3 regions of the Photobacterium sp. R1 genome follow, and region 3 is predicted to be linked to each of the others. Evidence: riboswitches for the same ligand, from Rfam matches in the RefSeq annotation. Region 3 holds a riboswitch; each other region holds the start of a gene.
What was found. Region 3 has a riboswitch for thiamine pyrophosphate ahead of thiD (bifunctional hydroxymethylpyrimidine kinase/phosphomethylpyrimidine kinase). Riboswitches for the same ligand answer to the same signal wherever they lie in the genome.
Positions count from the first base shown of each region.

Region 1: another riboswitch for thiamine pyrophosphate. It lies ahead of thiC (phosphomethylpyrimidine synthase ThiC); the one in region 3 lies ahead of thiD (bifunctional hydroxymethylpyrimidine kinase/phosphomethylpyrimidine kinase).
Region 2: another riboswitch for thiamine pyrophosphate. It lies ahead of thiB (thiamine ABC transporter substrate binding subunit); the one in region 3 lies ahead of thiD (bifunctional hydroxymethylpyrimidine kinase/phosphomethylpyrimidine kinase).

Region 1 is NZ_BAAHZP010000012.1:122,582-128,646, forward strand. Features, by position in the region: gene ACYP03_RS18515 (thiazole synthase) at 1-509, opposite strand, end outside; gene thiS (sulfur carrier protein ThiS) at 511-720, opposite strand; gene ACYP03_RS18525 (HesA/MoeB/ThiF family protein) at 717-1,475, opposite strand; gene thiE (thiamine phosphate synthase) at 1,479-2,120, opposite strand; gene thiC (phosphomethylpyrimidine synthase ThiC) at 2,117-4,045, opposite strand; TPP riboswitch at 4,175-4,272, opposite strand; gene ACYP03_RS18540 (universal stress protein) at 4,353-4,778, opposite strand; gene crcB (fluoride efflux transporter CrcB) at 4,917-5,300, shown strand; tRNA gene ACYP03_RS18550 (tRNA-Trp) at 5,470-5,546, opposite strand.
Region 2 is NZ_BAAHZP010000015.1:50,593-56,657, forward strand. Features, by position in the region: gene thiQ (thiamine ABC transporter ATP-binding protein) at 1-299, opposite strand, end outside; gene thiP (thiamine/thiamine pyrophosphate ABC transporter permease ThiP) at 315-1,928, opposite strand; gene thiB (thiamine ABC transporter substrate binding subunit) at 1,945-2,931, opposite strand; TPP riboswitch at 3,041-3,159, opposite strand; gene ACYP03_RS20040 (DUF547 domain-containing protein) at 3,232-3,963, opposite strand; gene leuD (3-isopropylmalate dehydratase small subunit) at 4,174-4,776, opposite strand; gene leuC (3-isopropylmalate dehydratase large subunit) at 4,812-6,065, opposite strand, start outside.
Region 3 is NZ_BAAHZP010000017.1:68,084-74,148, reverse strand. Features, by position in the region: gene ACYP03_RS21030 (ABC transporter permease) at 1-769, opposite strand, end outside; gene ACYP03_RS21025 (ABC transporter ATP-binding protein) at 762-1,532, opposite strand; gene thiD (bifunctional hydroxymethylpyrimidine kinase/phosphomethylpyrimidine kinase) at 1,582-2,457, opposite strand; TPP riboswitch at 2,554-2,651, opposite strand; gene ACYP03_RS21015 (VOC family protein) at 2,828-3,184, shown strand; gene ACYP03_RS21010 (family 20 glycosylhydrolase) at 3,254-5,839, opposite strand.

The DNA of each region.
Region 1 (6,065 bases), on a different contig from region 3:
ATGATGTCGAGGAAATCCCGTGAGGCCAGCCCTTTATTGGAGCCAATCGGCGCACCCAGCGGCATGACCGCCGCGCAACCGACTTCTTCCAACCGCTTACAGAGCACCGGATCGGCATGACAGTAAGGCAGCACAATAAAGCCCTGTTTGACCAGCGCTTCTGCGGCAATCAGCGTTTCAATCGGATCCGGCATTAAATATTTCGGATCCGGGTGAATTTCCAGTTTCAGCCAGTGAGTGCCCAGCGCTTCACGGGCCAGCTGCGCGGCAAAGATCGCTTCCTTCGCATTTTTCGCGCCGGAGGTATTCGGCAGCAGGTTCACCCCAGCGGCACGCAGCGGCGCCAGGATGTCATCGTCCCTGTTTTCAATGTCGACCCGTTTGAGTGCCATGGTCACCAGTTCCGAACCGGAAGCCAGAATGGACTGCGCCATCACATCCCGGCCGGCATACTTGCCGGTACCGGTAAACAGACGGGATGAAAACGTTTTATCTGCAATCGTCAGCATCTCAACCTCCTGCAATAGCTTGAAACAGGGCGATCGCGTCGCCATCGCTGAGCACGGTGTCTCCCCAGCAATCACGACTGACAATCGACTGATTGAGCGCCACTGCGGTGGCATCCAGCGGCATTGCCAGTTGCTCCAGCAGCGCTCGTAGCGAGGTTTCTGCCGCCAGCTGCATGGTTTTATCGTTCACCTGAACGTTAATCATGGTCATAAAGATTCCTTACTGCATACAGGGCATTGCGGATTCATAGGCAGAGCAAACTGCTGCCATTGCAGGGTGAGGCCGTCAAACTGGCGGAACTGACCCTTGCCAGATTCGCCACTGCCGGTGATCGCCTTGATAGCCTGCAAGGCCTGGAAGGTCCCCATGATCCCGACGACGGGACCGGCAATCCCGGACTCGCTGCAATTTTGCGGTGCCTGCATGTCACCGTGCGGAAACAGGCAGTGATAGCAAGGCCCCTGCTGCGCCCGGAAATCAAAGTTCATCAGTTGCCCCTGCCAGCGGATCGCCGCCCCGGAGATCAGCTGCTTGCCGTGTTCGAAACAGGCCTGATTGATGGCATGGCGGCTGGCAAAATTGTCGGTGCAATCGAGCACCACATCCGCAAGGCTAATTTCCATCGCCAGCTGTAACTTAGCCAGATTGGCGGTCACGGCCCGGGCCCGGATGTGCGGATTGAGTGCCTTCACCTGCGCGACTGCGGCCTGAGCCTTGCTCTCGCCCTGATTGTCATCGCGGTAGATGATCTGGCGTTGCAGGTTGGAACGCTCCACCCGATCGCCGTCCGCAATCACCAGACTGCCCACACCGGCACCGGCCAGATACAACGCCGCGGGCGCTCCCAGACCACCGGCACCGATGATCAGCACCTTGGCCTGTTGCAGGGCCAGCTGACCCTGCTCACCAATTTCCGGCAACTGCACCTGACGGTGATAGCGTAAAAAAGATTCGTCAGTCAGCATGGCTTACCTCACCAGCTTTTCAGCGAAAGCGGCCAGAGCCTGCTCCGTGTCCGGTGCAGCCGTCACGGCCCGCACCACGGCGACACAGGACACGCCGGTCTGCCAGACGTCCGCCACATTGCTCAGGTCAATTCCGCCGATAGCCACCGTCGGATAACGGCCCGCCACGGTCGCCAGATGTTCCTTCAGCTGTGCGACCCCTTGCGGCGGGGTTGGCATGTCCTTGGTTGGCGTCGGGAAGATGTGGCCGATTGCCACATAGCTCGGCGCAATCGCCAGGCCGCGCTGCAACTCAGCCGACGTCCGGGTAGAAACACCCAGCCGGATACTGGCATGACGCAAGGCATCCAGATCGGCGGCATCCAGATCTTCCTGTCCCAGATGCACCCCGTAAGCGCCGTGTTTCAGCGCCAGCTGCCAGTAGTCATTGATAAACACCTGAGCGTTGTGCACACGGCCCAGCCGGATGGCTTCGATGATTTGTGTTTCCAGTTCTGGATGTGCCGGATCTTTCATCCGCAGCTGAACCGTTTTCACGCCCAGCGGCAGCAGCCGGGCAATCCAGTGAACATCATCGACGACAGGATAGAGCGGCCCGATGCCGCCCTCCATTCCCGGAAATGTCAGTTGTTGCGCCCCACTCATGCCTGATCTGCCTCATGGGTTTTCGCCTGATGATATAGCTCGCTGCCTTTTTCCCGGAATTCGGCCGATTTCTGGCGCATGCCTTCCAGCGGATCCTCCAGTAACTGGATCACCTGAGCCTCATTCTGTGCTTTCGCATAATCCCGCACTTCCTGAGAAATCTTCATCGAACAGAATTTAGGTCCACACATTGAACAGAAGTGCGCAATCTTGCCGGATTCCTGCGGCAGGGTTTCATCGTGGAATGCACGGGCAGTATCCGGGTCCAGACCCAGATTGAACTGGTCTTCCCAGCGGAATTCAAAACGGGCCTTTGACAATGCATTGTCTCGGACCTGCGCCCCCGGGTGTCCTTTGGCCAAATCAGCCGCGTGAGCACAGAGTTTGTAGGTAATCAGGCCAGTCTTCACGTCATCTTTATTCGGCAGGCCAAGGTGTTCTTTCGGCGTCACGTAACACAGCATGGCACAGCCATACCAGCCAATCATCGCGGCACCAATTCCGGAGGTGATATGGTCATAACCCGGGGCAATATCGGTCGTCAGCGGGCCTAAGGTATAGAACGGAGCTTCATGGCAGTGCTTGAGCTGCTCTTCCATGTTTTCCTTGATCATATGCATCGGCACATGCCCCGGTCCTTCAATCATCACCTGTACATCATATTCCCAGGCGATCTGAGTCAGCTCTCCCAGTGTACGCAGTTCGCTGAACTGGGCTTCGTCATTGGCATCCGCGACTGAACCCGGACGCAAGCCATCGCCAAGCGACAGCGCGATATCGTATTTTGCGCAGATCTCGCAAATCTCGCGAAAGTGCTCATACAGGAAGCTTTCCTTGTGATGTGCCAGACACCATTTCGCCATGATAGAACCGCCACGGGAAACAATACCCGTCACGCGCTTGGCCGTCATCGGGACATAGCGCAGCAACACACCGGCGTGAATCGTAAAGTAGTCAACGCCCTGTTCCGCCTGCTCCAGCAAGGTGTCACGGAACACGTCCCAATTGAGGTTCTCAGCAATGCCGTTCACCTTCTCCAGCGCCTGATACATTGGTACGGTTCCAATCGGCACCGGACTGTTACGGATGATCCACTCACGGGTCTCGTGAATGTTCCGACCGGTTGACAGGTCCATCACGGTATCGCCGCCCCAGCGGGTCGACCACACCAGTTTTTCTACTTCTTCCTCAATCGAGGAACTGACCGCCGAATTCCCGATATTGGCATTCACCTTCACCAGAAAATTACGACCGATAATCATCGGCTCAGATTCCGGGTGGTTGATGTTGGACGGGATAATAGCGCGGCCTTCAGCCACCTCTTTTCGCACAAATTCAGGGGTAATGTCTTTGGGCAGGTTGGCGCCGAAGCTTTGTCCCGGATGCTGCTGGTTCAGCACTTCATCACGGTAACGGGCGCGGCCCATGTTTTCACGGAGCGCGATATATTCCATCTCCGGCGTGATGATCCCCTTGCGGGCGTAGTGCATCTGAGTCACGCACTGGCCTGGCTTAGCCCGGCGGACACGGGCACGGAGCGCAAAACGCAGCTCATCTAAGGTGTCATCAGCCAGACGCTCTTTGGTATAGGCAGAACTCAGCTCATCCAACAGCTCAGTATCATTCCGCTCTTCAATCCAGTTTTCACGCAGCTTTGGCAGACCACTGTAGATATCAATCGTCTGTTCCGGATCGGTATAAAAGCCAGAGGTATCGTAGACTCGTACCGGTTCGTTCGGCTCAAAAATCGGGTTATTTTTATCCCCGCCGACTAAGGAGTCAGCCTGAGCAATCTCACGCATGCCGACACGGATATCATCCCGGCTGCCGGTGACATAGATTTTTCGGGAATTCGGGTAGGCTTGGGTAGTGAGTGAATCAATAAATTGTTTCGCTTCCAGTCTCGCTTGCTTGCGACTCGACATAGCAATTTCCTTTCATCTGATATTTCTGGGAAGTTGCTTGACGGATGGGCGCGTAAACAAGAGGCGGACACAAGTAGGGCGTGTCGCATCGTCTGATACAGCAGCTGTACACGACAGGTACAGCTAGGCAGAAGATTTTCTCTTGTTCCCTTCGCAGATACTAATCTGATCAGGTTCAACGGATCCCGCAATGCGGTCTCAGCCAGTTGGCACTCCGACAAGTTTCAGCTAACGAGTATAAGAAAGGTGTATCCCGACAGCAAGCGGTCTTTACTGAATTTCAGGAATCAGTAAAAACCGTCACGCATCAGCGACAAATCAGCACATCGCACTTTAAATGCAGATCCAATTCACGACGGACATCTTCTCGCAACCAGTGCAGATCCGTTTTGGCATGGCCGACAATCACTAAGTCTGCATGTATTTTTGCTGCCAGTTCAATAAGATGTTTTGCAACATCACCATCATAGAGATGCATCGCGCGCACAGGCTGCGGAGAATGGGTGGCTAATTCAGACAACTGCGCCATTCGCCTGAGCTCCTGATCGTCATGGGCTTCTTTCAGTTGCAGCTCAATATCCAAAAAACTCAGATTACCGACCCCGGGCTCGACATATGCCAGGTGTAGGTCTGCATTGTTATGGCTTGCCACGACCCCGGCTTTCACGACCAACTGCTGTGCCCGTTGATCATCTGGATTGAGTGCCAGCAAGACCGTTTTATAAAGCTTCATCACCACCTCAATTCACGAACGCTTGCAATACAACACCATATAGCACATTGTTTTGTGAATTACCTTAGTGACTGTCTCAACAGAGAGTTCATTTCATGGTATTAGTATCTGGTTTGACTGACAGAGACCAGCGTACAAATGAATCAACTCATCGTTTTAAGCTATGTTGCCTTTGGCGGAGCCTTTGGCGCATGTGCCCGTTATCTGATAGCCGAGCTGTCTGTTGTCCTGTTTGGACGCGGCTTCCCTTATGGGACCCTCGCCGTTAATGTCATCGGTTCATTTGTCATGGGACTGCTGATGTCAGCCCTGAATCAGGGAATGATTGAAGCCTCACCATGGCGTCAGATTCTCGGATTGGGCTTTCTCGGCGCCCTCACGACATTTTCAACCTTCTCCATGGATAACGTCGTCCTGCTTCAGCACGGCGAGTACGCCAAGATGACACTGAACCTGCTCTTAAATGTATTCCTGAGTATTTCTGCCTGCTTTATTGGCTATCAGCTGATGATGAGAAGCTAAGACTGACGTGAGAGTTTAGATTGGTACCAGCCTCATCATAGATGAGGCTTTTTTTCGATTTGGGCTCGAATAAATTCAGCATTCTGAGGATGTAATGCCGTACGGTATCGCGTTAGATAAACGCTGAAAACGAAAAAGCTCCCGCATTTCTGCGAGAGCTTAAAAGAGATGGCAGGGGTGGAGAGATTCGAACTCCCAACACGCGGATTTGGAATCCGCTGCTCTGCCAATTGGAGCTACACCCCTGTCGTGTGGTAAGTATTGTATATAGACTGATGATAATTACCAGCCCTGAATGTCGAAATTTATCAATTTGATGCTCAACCGCCTACTAAAACATCGATCATCAAACTCAACAGGTTTACGTGGCCGATTGGTGCAGTATTCCCTCGCCAGACAACAACATTCCAGCTGATCCTAGTTAAGAACCAAAACACGATATCAGACGTGTAGACAGTGTGTCACCAGCGTTTTAGAAGATGAATACACCCTATCTCAAATCACTACAGGAATCACTACAGGTGCTCCTGGGATGCGCTTTAGCGCAGAGTTCCAGTAGTTCTTCTGTGGACTTCAACTTTCATCCCATGGGGCACATCTGTAGTTATGTCTTAAGTTTTAAAACAACGGGCAGAGAGAGGGAAAGATTCATCCTGCCAATAGGCGGATATCCAACTGTCAGAAATCAAATCACGAATAGCAAATAGCAAAAAAAAAGTCATGACTGACTGGGTTTCTTTAAGAAGTAGCGGACAGCTGGAATCG
Region 2 (6,065 bases), on a different contig from region 3:
CCCAGCGCAATGTTGTCGAACACACTCAGGTGCGGAAACAGGTTGTGATCCTGAAACAGGATCGACAGCGGTCGCTCTGCCGGTGATTGCCGGTCAATTTTTTCACCGTCGATATAAAGCTCGCCACTGTCGGGTTTGAGGAATCCGGCAATCATCGCCAGCAGGGTACTTTTGCCAGCCCCGCTGGGGCCGATTACGGCCAGGATGTCGCCTTTATCGACGTTGAGATCGAAGCTCAGCGTCATGGATTCCTGATGACCATGGCGGTAGCAGTGACAGAGTTGGGACAGGGTCAGCATCGGGGCAGTCATAGGTTATCCATGTGAAGCGTGAACGGAGGAAGCATCGCGGGATAAGAGCAGGCGCTCCACCGCAGTAAAAATTCCCAGGCTGAGCAGCAGCAGGAATAATGCGGCTACGGCGGCAGCATCCATCTGATAGCTGTCCATCAGCTGGAACAGGTAGAGCGGCAGCGTCTGAAAATCCTGACTGCCGAACAGGGCAATGGCCCCGAGATCGCCCAGTGACAGGACAAAGCTGATTGCCATCGCCTGAGCGACTGGTTTGCGCAGCGCCCGCCATTCCACCAGATACAACCGGGACAGGCCGCGCATGCCCAGACTCTGACACAGCGGGTTGTACTGCTGGGCCAGATGCAGCATGGGCTGACTCAGGGTCTTGATGACATAAGGCAGCGCCATCAGGGCATTGACGGCGACCACCACCCAGAAAGCCGAGGAAAAGACATCGGTGAACTCGCGCAGTAACAGAAACAGCCCGGTGCTGATCACCAGGCTCGGCGTGACCAGAATGATGGTGCCGATCAGCTCCAGGCCATCGGCTGAGGCTTTGTAATGCTGCAAACGCCAGAACCGGCTGGCACAGAGAATGGCAATCCCGCCGATCAGGGCCAGCAGGCAGGCCAGTGCGGCGATTTGCAGCGAGTGGCTGACGGCCTGCCAGAGTGCAGGCGTACTGAGTAAGCCGGGCAGTTTGCTGTTGATGCCTGCACTCAGCACGGCCAGCATCGGCGGTATCACCAGCAGCAGCACGGCACCGATCCAGAATCCATCCCAGCATCGGGCCGCCCGGCTGTCGAGATAGTTCGGGTGGCCCTGCTGCACCCGGCCGGTAAGGGTCGACAGTGGCCGGGCAAAGCGCTGACTCACGAGGACCAGCGAGCAGCACAGCAGCATCTGCCACAGCGCCAGCATGGCACCGGCCGCTAAATCAAAGTCATATCGCAGCGCCTGATAAATGGCCAGCTCGATGGTGGTTGCTTTCGGGCCGCCGCCCAGAGACATGATGACGGCAAAACTGGTGAAACAGAGCATGAAGACCAGACCTGCCACCTGCGGCAGTTGCTGACGCAGCCGCGGCCAGGCGACCAGCCGGAACAGCGGCCAGCCTCGCATCCCTAAGTGTGCGGCGAGCTGATGCTGTTCGGCGGGAATGCCTTCCAGACTTTGCAGCAGCAACCGGCTGGCCAGCGGCAGGTTAAGAAAAACATGGGCCAGCAGAATGCCGTTCAGGCCATAAAGACTGAAAGGCAGTTTCATCTCCAGCGTCGCCAGCCACTGGGCCAGCAGGCCGCTGTTGCCATAAATGGCCAGCAGGCCGAACACGGCGACCAGAACCGGCAGAACGACGGTCATGGCGAACAGGCGCAGCAGCAGCGCCCGGCCGGGAAAACGGCGGCGTGACAGGGCATAAGCGACTGGGATGGCCGGGAGCACGCTCAGCAGCGTCGATAGAATGGCCTGCTGAAAACTGAATGCAGTAACATGGCGCAGGTAAGGATCCTGCCAGAGCGCCAGCGGCCGGATGTCGGTCGCCTGCGTCAGCAGAGCGCTGAGCGCTCCGCCGACCAGGATCAGAATGAGCCCGGCACTCAGCAGGCCGGGCAGGCTGGAACGGGAAAGTAACAACGTCAGTCCTACAGGATTATTGCGTCAGGGCTGTTTGCCATTCGCGGACCCAGGTTTTGCGCTCTTTCGCAACTTCGTCAGCACTGAATTCCAGCGATTTGGCCGGACGCGGCAGTGCCTTGAACGCTTCAGGCAGCGGCTGATCGGTGACCGGATACATCCAGTTGCCGGTCGGGATCTGGGACTGGAAGCCCGGCGTCAGGATAAAGTTCATGAACTTATCCGCCAGCGCCTGATTTGGGCTGTGCTTCAGTTTAGCGGCAACTTCCACCTGCATGTAGTGGCCTTCACTGAAGTTGGCCGCTTTATATTTGTCTTCCTTCTCGGCAATGATGTGATAGGCCGGGGAAGTGGTGTAAGACAGCACCAGATCGGTCTCGCCCTTGAGGAACATATTGTAGGCTTCTGACCAGCCTTTGGTGACGGTCACGGTCTTCTTGGCCAGTTGCTGCCAGGCATCAGAGGACTGATCACCGTAGACGGATTTCACCCACAGCATCAGACCCTGCCCCGGGGTCGAAGTACGCGGATCCTGATAGATCAGGTTCAGGTCGTCACGTTCGACCAGCGCTTTCAGGCTGGCTGGCGGGTTCTTGAGCTTCTGGCTGTTGTAAATAAAGGCGAAATAACCGTAATCGAAAGGCACGAAGGTTTGATCCTGCCAGCCCCCCGGAATGGTGACAGCGGATGTGTCGACACCGCTTTTTGCCAGCAGCCCGGTTTTCTTCGCTTCCGTCATCAGGTTGTTGTCCAGACCCAGCAGGACATCGGCCTTCGTGTTTTTGCCTTCCAGACGGACACGGTTGAGGATGGACACCCCATCGTCCAGCGCGACGAACTGTAAATCACAGCCACATTCTTTTTCGAAGGTTTTTTCAATTGCCGGGCCCGGGCCCCAGTCTGCGGTAAACGAACTGTAGGTGTATACCGTCAGTGTCGGTTGAGCAGCGGCTGCAGACGAGGCGGCAACCAGTAAGGGTAAAGCTGTCAGTATGTGTTTCACAAAGCGCTCCTGAGTACCTGCTTGGCAGGGAATTCCGATTTCTTCAAGGCGCGGCGTTGAGTGAGCGGGAGCACGTCCCGGGAAAGTCACGAAAAGGGAAAGTAATGATGTGCTTTCAGTTTCTCAATTCCTACGCCAGCATGACCTGGTTCAGGTTCAATGGGTCCCGTGTGCTGCATATGTATAAACAGACACGATCTCAGTCCGGAGACTCCCCATGAGAACGGCTCTCATTGTAAACGGGGCGGGCACGGGTTGCCAGCCGGAATTATCAGCGGATGCCAGTCTGGGATCCGGGAACTAGCGAATCTCATTCAGGCGCCAGTCATAATCATACCTTGGGCTGGTGAGCGTGACCGGCTGTTTACGGTAGCGGTTGAGGTGTTTCTGCAGATCTGTCAGTGAGCCGAAATCAGACTGATACCAGTCATAAATCGAAGACAGACGGACTTTTCCGCCTTGGTCATCGACGCCTTTGGGGCTGTTGATGAAGCGGCGTGCGGCACCGTCAAGCTGCGTATTGAGCCGGTCGGCATGCATGGCCTCAGGTAACAGGTCCGGGCAACCCAGACTAGCGCAGTTCACCACATAGTGAATGCGTTTGTCTTGCCAGATCGGGCGGAGAATACGGTGCTCAATATCGTTCAGGGACAGTTTTTTGCCGTCAATGGTGATCAGCTGTTCATCCCAGGGCCCGAAACTGAACAGGCCGCCCAGTTTGGTAATCGAACTGACCGGATAGTTATCCAGAATGACTTTCACCGTCAGGGCATTGTAGAGATTCACCCAGTATGCGAACTGCTCATTTCGGTTTAAAAGACGGGGATCGCGTGAGGTCAGCCCGGCAATATACTGATTCAGGCTGCTTTTATCTTGCGGACTGACCGCAGCGTAGCGAAAACGGGTCTGTTGTGGGGCGACGAGCAGGTAGGTGTTCAGCAGACTTTGCCAGGCGCTGTGATCTACTGTGGTGGTGCTTTGGGGGTTGCTGGTTTGCCAGAACGGCCAGAGGTCGGCTTTTGGCGCAGCCATGGGAGCTGATGAGAGGCTGAGTAAAATCAGGACTATGAATAAAGGCAGAGCCCGGCGGAACGAAAACATGTGAACACCTCTGTAGACGGTTGATATCTAAGAGACCGAAAGGAAACGCGTTTCTTTCTGGTTTGTCTGATGTCTTGCCTGCAGACCTGAACAAAACACCCTGCCGGAGCAGGGTGTCTGAGGCTGACTCTTGAGTATAGATCAGGCTAAAAAAGCCGGGATCTTGCTTTCATATTCCGCGATTTTATCTTCGTGTTGCAGCGTCAGGCCAATGTTGTCCAGACCGTTCAGCAGGCAGTGGCGGCGGAACTCGTCGATTTCAAATGAATACGATTTGCCGTTGGCACTGACCGTCATGGTTTCCAGATCAACCGTCACTTCGGCGCCTTCATTGGCTTCGACATACTGGAAGATTTCGTCCACTTCCGTTTCCGTCAGGCGTACCGGCACCATCTGGTTATTGATTGAGTTACCGTAGAAGATGTCGGCAAAGCTGGGTGCAATCATTACTTTGATGCCGTAATCCGCCAGCGACCACGGGGCGTGTTCGCGGGAAGAACCACAGCCGAAGTTTTCCCGGGCCAGCAAGATGCTGGCACCCTGATAGCGCGGGTAGTTCAGGACAAATTCCGGATTGGGTTGCTCACCCGCATCGTCCAGAAAACGCCAGTCGTGGAACAGGTGCTTGCCAAAGCCAATGCGGTTTACTTTCTGTAAAAACTGTTTCGGAATGATGGCGTCAGTGTCGACGTTCGCGGCATCCAGCGGCACCACCAGTCCGGTATGTTGTTGAATTCCTGCCATGGGTATTTTCCTTCTCTTGTTAGGCGGTGGCTCTGTTAGGCGGTCGCAAGGGTTTCTTGGTCCAGCTCGCGGATATCCACGAAGTGACCGGCACAAGCTGCAGCAGCTGCCATGGCCGGGCTTACCAGATGGGTGCGGCCATCACGGCCCTGACGGCCTTCGAAGTTCCGGTTACTGGTGGAGGCGCAGCGCTCCCCGGGACCCAGACGGTCGTTGTTCATCGCCAGACACATGGAGCAGCCCGGCAGGCGCCATTCAAAACCGGCTTCAATGAAAATCTTGTCCAGACCTTCCTGTTCCGCCTGCGCTTTCACCTGCTCAGAGCCGGGAACCACCAGCGCCTGAACGTTTGGTGCAACCTTGCGGCCTTTGGCAACGGCGGCCGCGGCACGCATATCTTCAATGCGGGAGTTGGTGCAGGAACCGATGAATACTTTATCGACCGGGAAGTCAGACAGTTTTTTGCCGGCCTGCAGACCCATGTAGGCCAGAGCTTTCTCGGCAGAAGCACGCTCGACCGGATCGCTGAAGTTTTCCGGAGCCGGGATTGGCTCGTCCACCGCAATCACCTGACCCGGGTTGGTGCCCCAGGTGACCTGAGGTTTGATGTCTGCGGCATTCAGGGTGACGACTTTGTCGAACTGCGCATCCGGATCAGATTTCAGGGTTTTCCAGTATGCGACGGCAGCTTCAAAGTTGGCATCCGTTGGTGCAAAGTGGCGGCCCTGGATGTAGTCGAAGGTGGTCTGGTCCGGCGCAATCAGACCGGCTTTGGCGCCCAGTTCGATCGCCATGTTACAGACCGTCATCCGGCCTTCCATGGTCAGGTCGGTAATGGCTTCGCCGCAGAATTCCACCACGTGGCCTGTTCCACCGGCGGCAGTGGTTTCTCCGATGATGGCCAGAATGATGTCTTTGGCAGTGATCCCTGGTGCGACTTTGCCTTTGACCTCAATTTTCATGGTCTTGGCGCGGGCCTGTTTCAGGGTCTGGGTCGCCAGCACATGTTCAACCTCAGACGTGCCGATACCGAAGGCCAGTGAGCCGAATGCACCGTGGGTAGCGGTATGGGAGTCGCCGCAGACGATGGTCATGCCCGGCAGGGTGATCCCCAGTTCCGGTCCCATGACGTGCACGATGCCCTGATATTTGTGGTTCAGGTCATACAGGGTGACGCCGAATTCTTTGCAGTTTTTCGCCAGCGTTTCCATCTGGATGCGGGCCATCTCGCCCGAAGCCTTGATATCTTTGGTCTGGGTCGAGACGTTGTGGTCCATGGTGGCAAAAGT
Region 3 (6,065 bases):
GCAGAAAGTCGGTCCCGAAATAAAGAGCAACAGAGAGGCTGGCCAATATAAAAAGAGCTGCAAACATCTCGTCGATCATCATTCGGGCATTGGCCTGTAACATCAGGTAGCCCAGCCCTTCGCTGGCACCGACCCACTCACCGACAACGGCACCAATCGGTGCGACGACAACAGCCACACGGATTCCGGATGCCAGTGCCGGTAATGCAGCCGGCAGCCGGATGTGGCGCAGGATTTGCCAGCGAGTTGCATGAAGTGTTTTTGCCAGATCAAGATATCCTTGTGGTGTATGGCGAAGACCGTCATAGCAGCAGGTCGTCACCGGAAAGAAAATGATGATGGCAGCCATCACAACTTTGGAGGCGATACCGTACCCCAGCCAGAGCATCAGAATTGGGGCGAGTGCGAAAACAGGAATCGCTTGACTGGCTATCAGCAGGGGCAAGATCCAGCGTCTGACAGGGGTAAAAAGCAGCATCAACAATGCACAAAAGAGTCCGAACCCTAACCCTGTGACCAGACCCAGCATGATTTCACAGGTTGTGACCCAGGCATGGCGAAGCAGTACATCGTGGCGCTGAATCAGTTTATTGAGTACAGCCAGTGGTTCCGGCAGGATAAAACCGGGCAATTGAAACACTGTGACCACAGCCTGCCAGCCGAGGGCCAGAACACCAAGACTGATCACCAGCCGCGCGAGCGGGTGATGGTGAATAGAACGTGTTTTGACAGGCGTGCCAGTTTGCCATTGAGCCAATAATTTAGTCATTGTGTTGGTTTACCAAACTCAGGGCTTTCAGGATCTGCTGCTGACAATTCACAAGACGGGCGTCGATTTCACGCGGAATCGTTCCGTCCGGGGGTGGCAGCGAGTTGATTTTTGCGGGCTGGCCTTGCATCAGGAACACAGAGTGTCCCAGACGGAGTGCTTCCTGAGGGTCATGTGTAATGAGCAGTACGGTTCGGTTTTCCAGCAGTTCTGCAGCTAGATCCTGCAATTTGTATCGTGTGACAGCATCCAGTGCTGAAAAAGGTTCATCCATTAATACGAGTGGCTGGTCCTGCATCAGGGTTCGGGCGAGTGAAACCCGCTGACGCATTCCGCCAGAGAGCCTTGATGGGGGGGCAGAGATGTATTTTTTTAAGCCGACGCGTTCTAACAGTTCAATCGCTTGTGACTGATGCGTCTCACTGACTTTTCCGTGTTTGAGCTGAACACCAAAGCAAACATTATCCAGCACATTCAGCCAGGGAAGCAGTAAATCCTGCTGAGCCATATAGGCAATCTGTGCATTCACAGGTTGGTTGCTGCTGGTTTTAATGCTCCCTTGCCAATGGACGTCGGCAGGTAATAATCCGGCTAGTAGCCTGAGTAATGTGGTTTTACCGCATCCGCTTTGCCCGAGAATGCAATGCCACTGGCCTGGGATTAAACTGAGATTCAGCTGTCTGAATAATGGCATTTCCTGATCAGGGTAATGCAGACGAATATTATTCAACTGAACCCCCAAGCCTGCCTGCCGGTCAGTCATGTGGTTTTCTTCCTGACGAGTGATGATTTGCTCAGGCACCTGCTTCTCCTTAACGCGGCTGGAGTGAATAGAAGTGATGAACCGGGCCATGACCTTGGCCAATCCGAAGTTGATCCGCATGTAACAGGGCTTGCGTCAGATAGGCTTTCCCGCGTGTCACGGCTTCTGTGAGGCTGTATCCCTGAGCCAGATAAGAAGCAATCGCTGCAGACAGCGTGCATCCCGTGCCATGCGTGTTCTGCGTCTGAACTCGCGAAGCAGTTAGGGTGACGGTGTCACTTTCTAGGATGAGATAGTCCGTGCTTTGTGCTTCCTGTTCCCAATGTCCCCCTTTCAGCAAAACAGCTTCAGTGTTGAGTTGTTTCAACTGCTCAATCAGCGCTTCTTTTTCTTCTGTTTCTTTTGTGTGTACAACAGGTGAAATTGTGCCAGAAAGGGATGGATTTCGGGTTAAAGCGACTGCCTCTGGCAGATTTGGCGTGATCAGTGTTGCCAGAGGAAGAAGTTCTGATTTCAGGGTGGAAATGGCATCGGCTTCCAGTAATAAGTCACCGCTGGTTGCGACCATCACCGGGTCGAGAACGATGAATTTCGGCCGGTATTGACGCAGTTTTTTAGCAACAGCACGAATGATAGTCGCATCACTCAGCATGCCTATTTTTACCGATTGGATATCAAGGTCGCTGAAGACAGCATCCAGCTGTTGTTCAACAAACGCCGGGCTGACCGGAAAAATACCCGTTACGCTCTGTGTATTTTGAGCCGTCAGTGCCGTGATAACCGAACAGGCATAGCCGCCAGTTGCCGAAATGGCTTTGATATCAGCCTGTATCCCGGCACCACCACCACTGTCTGAACCTGCAATTGTCAGTGTAATCGGGGTTTTAATTTCTGGGGAAAGTTCATTGTGAGCTGACTTGTTCATTTTCATCCCTTGGCATCAATATCATGATTCATGATGGGGCAGGGATGACGAACAGTCGCGATGGTCACTGAGCCGTCAGGAACTGGCGCTTAGTGGCAGGCAAGTCTGCTAGTTCCCTACGCCAGTATGAGCTGGATCAGGTTCAACGGGTCCCACAGCGTGGTCTCAGCCTTTCGACTCCCCGACTAACGTTTAATCATTCTGTATGTTCAACCGAAGCTTGTTGTCTTCAGTATCATTTTGCGTTGGCATTCTAACCCTGTTTTTTTGAAGAAAGCAAAAGAATTCCAGAAAATCTGTGCGGGCTCCGGACAGAGGCGTTATAGACAGCCTATGATATCGTTACCGTCAATAATTCTGGAGACATTCAGTGAAACAGCATCATCAGATTAATTACGTTGAATTTCCTGCAAGTAACCTGCCGGCAACAAAAGCTTTTTTTGAATCCGCTTTTGGCTGGTCATTTACAGATTATGGTGATGAATATACAGCTTTTTCGGATCAGGGGCTGGATGGGGGATTTTATGCGGCGCCCCTGAAATCTGAATCAGAAAAAGGTGCGGCTTTAATTGTGCTGTACAGTGATAATTTAGAAGCGACAGAGCAAAAAGTCATCGAAGCGGGCGGCAAAATTGTGAAACCGATTTTTGCGTTTCCCGGAGGCCGCCGGTTCCACTTTACAGAACCGAGTGGTAATGAACTTGCTGTCTGGGCTGATCCCGAGTAGTAAAGCACCCGATTGATGAATGAAAAGAGCTCCTGACGGAGCTCTTTATCGTTCGGGCAATGATGTTGCTTAATTCACTGTTGTAACCCGGCTGCTTCGGTCACCAGACACTGTTCGCAGCTGGACACCACTCGCCGCTGCTGGTGGATTGAGGCGATCATAAGCCTGCCAACTTGCGCCCTGATCGACTGAGTACTCAATGGTCAGGCCAGGGAAGGTGGAGTTCGCCTTCAGGACACCATTTTCGAGGACGCCGCCAGGGACAGGCAGGTTGAACGTAATGCCGCTTTGCTCCAGTTTCGGCAGCACTTTCTGGCCCAGGAGGTTTGCGAAGCGGTTGTAGTCCGTATTACGGGCTGCCTTGTCTACAGGGGTGCCAGCGTTGTCATTGGCTTCCCAGCCCGCCGTATGCCATGCACGCTCGGCCAGACCCAGAACACGCGGGAAAGTCATCCCTTCGAACTGAGCTTCAGTACGGACTGTTTCAGCCCACAGCGAACCCTGAATACCCAATACATTTTCAGGTTTCAGGAGTTTTTTCACACCAGCACCGGCAACCACGTCTTCTTTCGTAATTGGTGCACCGGCACGGGTGAAGTCGGCATTTGCGAACACATCATCCGGCATGTAACCAAAGGTCTTCCGGGTGTCGGTGAAACGTGGCGCCCAATAGTAACCGCGTTCGTTTGGATCCGGCTCGTATGGATGGTCGAAATACAGGTGGCTGGCATGGTTGTAAACAACTTTATAGTCGTTGTTTGCCAGATTATAGGCACGGTCAGCAACACCCCATTCCCAGATATTCTGCCAGGCGTTACCCCAGAGCTGACTGTTGGCCATTTCAGAGCGGGGGTAGACTTGTCCGCTGTGCATCAGACCGTCTTCCCAGCCTGCCATATCCAGACCATAGTTCGCTGTAATGACAGAGATACGCTCGACAAAGTAACGGCTCAGGTCAGAAACACTGTTGACGCCATCTGTGTTGTTGGCAATAAATGCCTGACAGACAGGAGAGTTAACCCATGCACCGGCAATCTCATCGCCACCAAAGTGGAAGGTTTTCAGTGGCTGAACTCCCTGATGCAGGTTCACCAGACCTTTGACCACAGCATCAACGAAATTGTAGGTTGAATCCATACAAACGTTGATAGCATTGTCTGTAAACATCTGAACAGAAAGATATTCTGTTGTGTCGCTGAAATCTGTCAGCAGGTATTTGCTGGCTTCTTCCAGATTTCCCTGAGCGGCAAAGTGGTCATAGCGCGCTTCCATGGCTTTAATCGCAGCGTGCGCATGGCCAGGAATATCAATTTCCGGAACTACTTCAATGCTCAGCGAAGCCGCATGCTGAAGGATGTCCCGGTAATCTTCTGCCGTATAGTATCCATTTGATTCAGCACTACCGTCCGGACCGGCACCCAGGAATGGCAGCAGACAGGATTTTTCTTCCGGATCATGACAACGTTTTGAACTGACATCTGTCAGTTCTGGGAGTCCTGTAATTTCAATTCGCCAGCCTTCATCGTCAGCAAGACGGAGATGGAGTTTGTTCAGCTTAAACGCCGCCATCTGGTCAAGCAGCTGAATGATTGAGTCTTTGCTGCGGAAGTTGCGCACCGAATCAACGGACAGGCCGCGATACGCAAAACGCGGTGCATCCGCGATATCAACCGCGGGGATCTGGTTACCATCGACCAATTGAAGTAATGACTGAGAGGCATACAGTGCACCTGCGCCATCCGCAGCACCGATCGAAATGATTTCGTTTTGCGGGTTAACATTCAGGTTATAGGCTTCATCCCATTTTTGAATGCCATTGACATTGACCTGGCTCCAGCCAATGTTGATACGTTTTTTCGTGGCCGGTGACCATGGTACGGCCGTCAGGCCTAACTGATTGGCAAGGAAGGTCGCCTGGCCTTCGTAGCCATTGTCATAAACAACAACCCAGCTTGAATCAATACTGACGCTGCCACTGCCGAGAGTGAACTGGGCTGGGGATGGGATGACACCCACAGGGTTTTCCAGAGTACTCAGATCGGCATTACGCTGATAACGATCTTGCGCGGTGAAGGGATCGTAGTAATCCGTGATCGCAGCACTGCCGTAACGTTTCCATTGCTGTGGCGATGTAAAATCAGCAACAAACGGCAGTTCTTCAGAAGGTTTGGTTGGCACGGCACCATTGATGTGGTTGCTGGTACTGGTGATGAGAGATGTAATGGTGTTGCCATTGTCTTCAGAAACAAAATACCAGTTCGGCATAATGTCCGTTTTCGCAGCCTGCCAGTCGGAAGCATCAAACTCAATGGTCAGTGATTGGCCGGGTGCCAGAGGAACGAACTTGTCCGTTGGTTCCAGTTTGAAAATATCGCCGTTAACATGTGTGATTTTGACTTGTTCATTCAGAACATCTTTCACCATACGGATATGGCTAAAGTAAATACTCCAGCCAATTGCAGGCAGGGTTTTGGCGCTCTGGTTCGTAAAATCAAGTCTGGCCCGGAAAGAGACCCAGTCTTGCTGGGTGTTATCTACAACCGTGTAGGTCACATCCAATCCCTGACCAAGCTGATCCAGATCTGCTGCCGGGATTGCCAGCGCCGGGCCAGCAATAACAGCCGATAAGGCTAACGCTAATACAGATGTTTTCATCATGGTTCCTTATTTCGATAAGTAAAAAATCATTAGCTGTAGCCTAACGATCTGAATGAATTAATAAAAACATCAATAAGTGATTGGGCAAGAGGAAATACTAAAAATGCTGTTGCGGCCAAGAAAATCATACAAACTGTTGATTATTTCACCATTTATTCGTGATTGAGGTTAAGTTTTGGCGTGGAATTTTCAATGAATAGAGGATGTTATGCTAAGTCAGGTC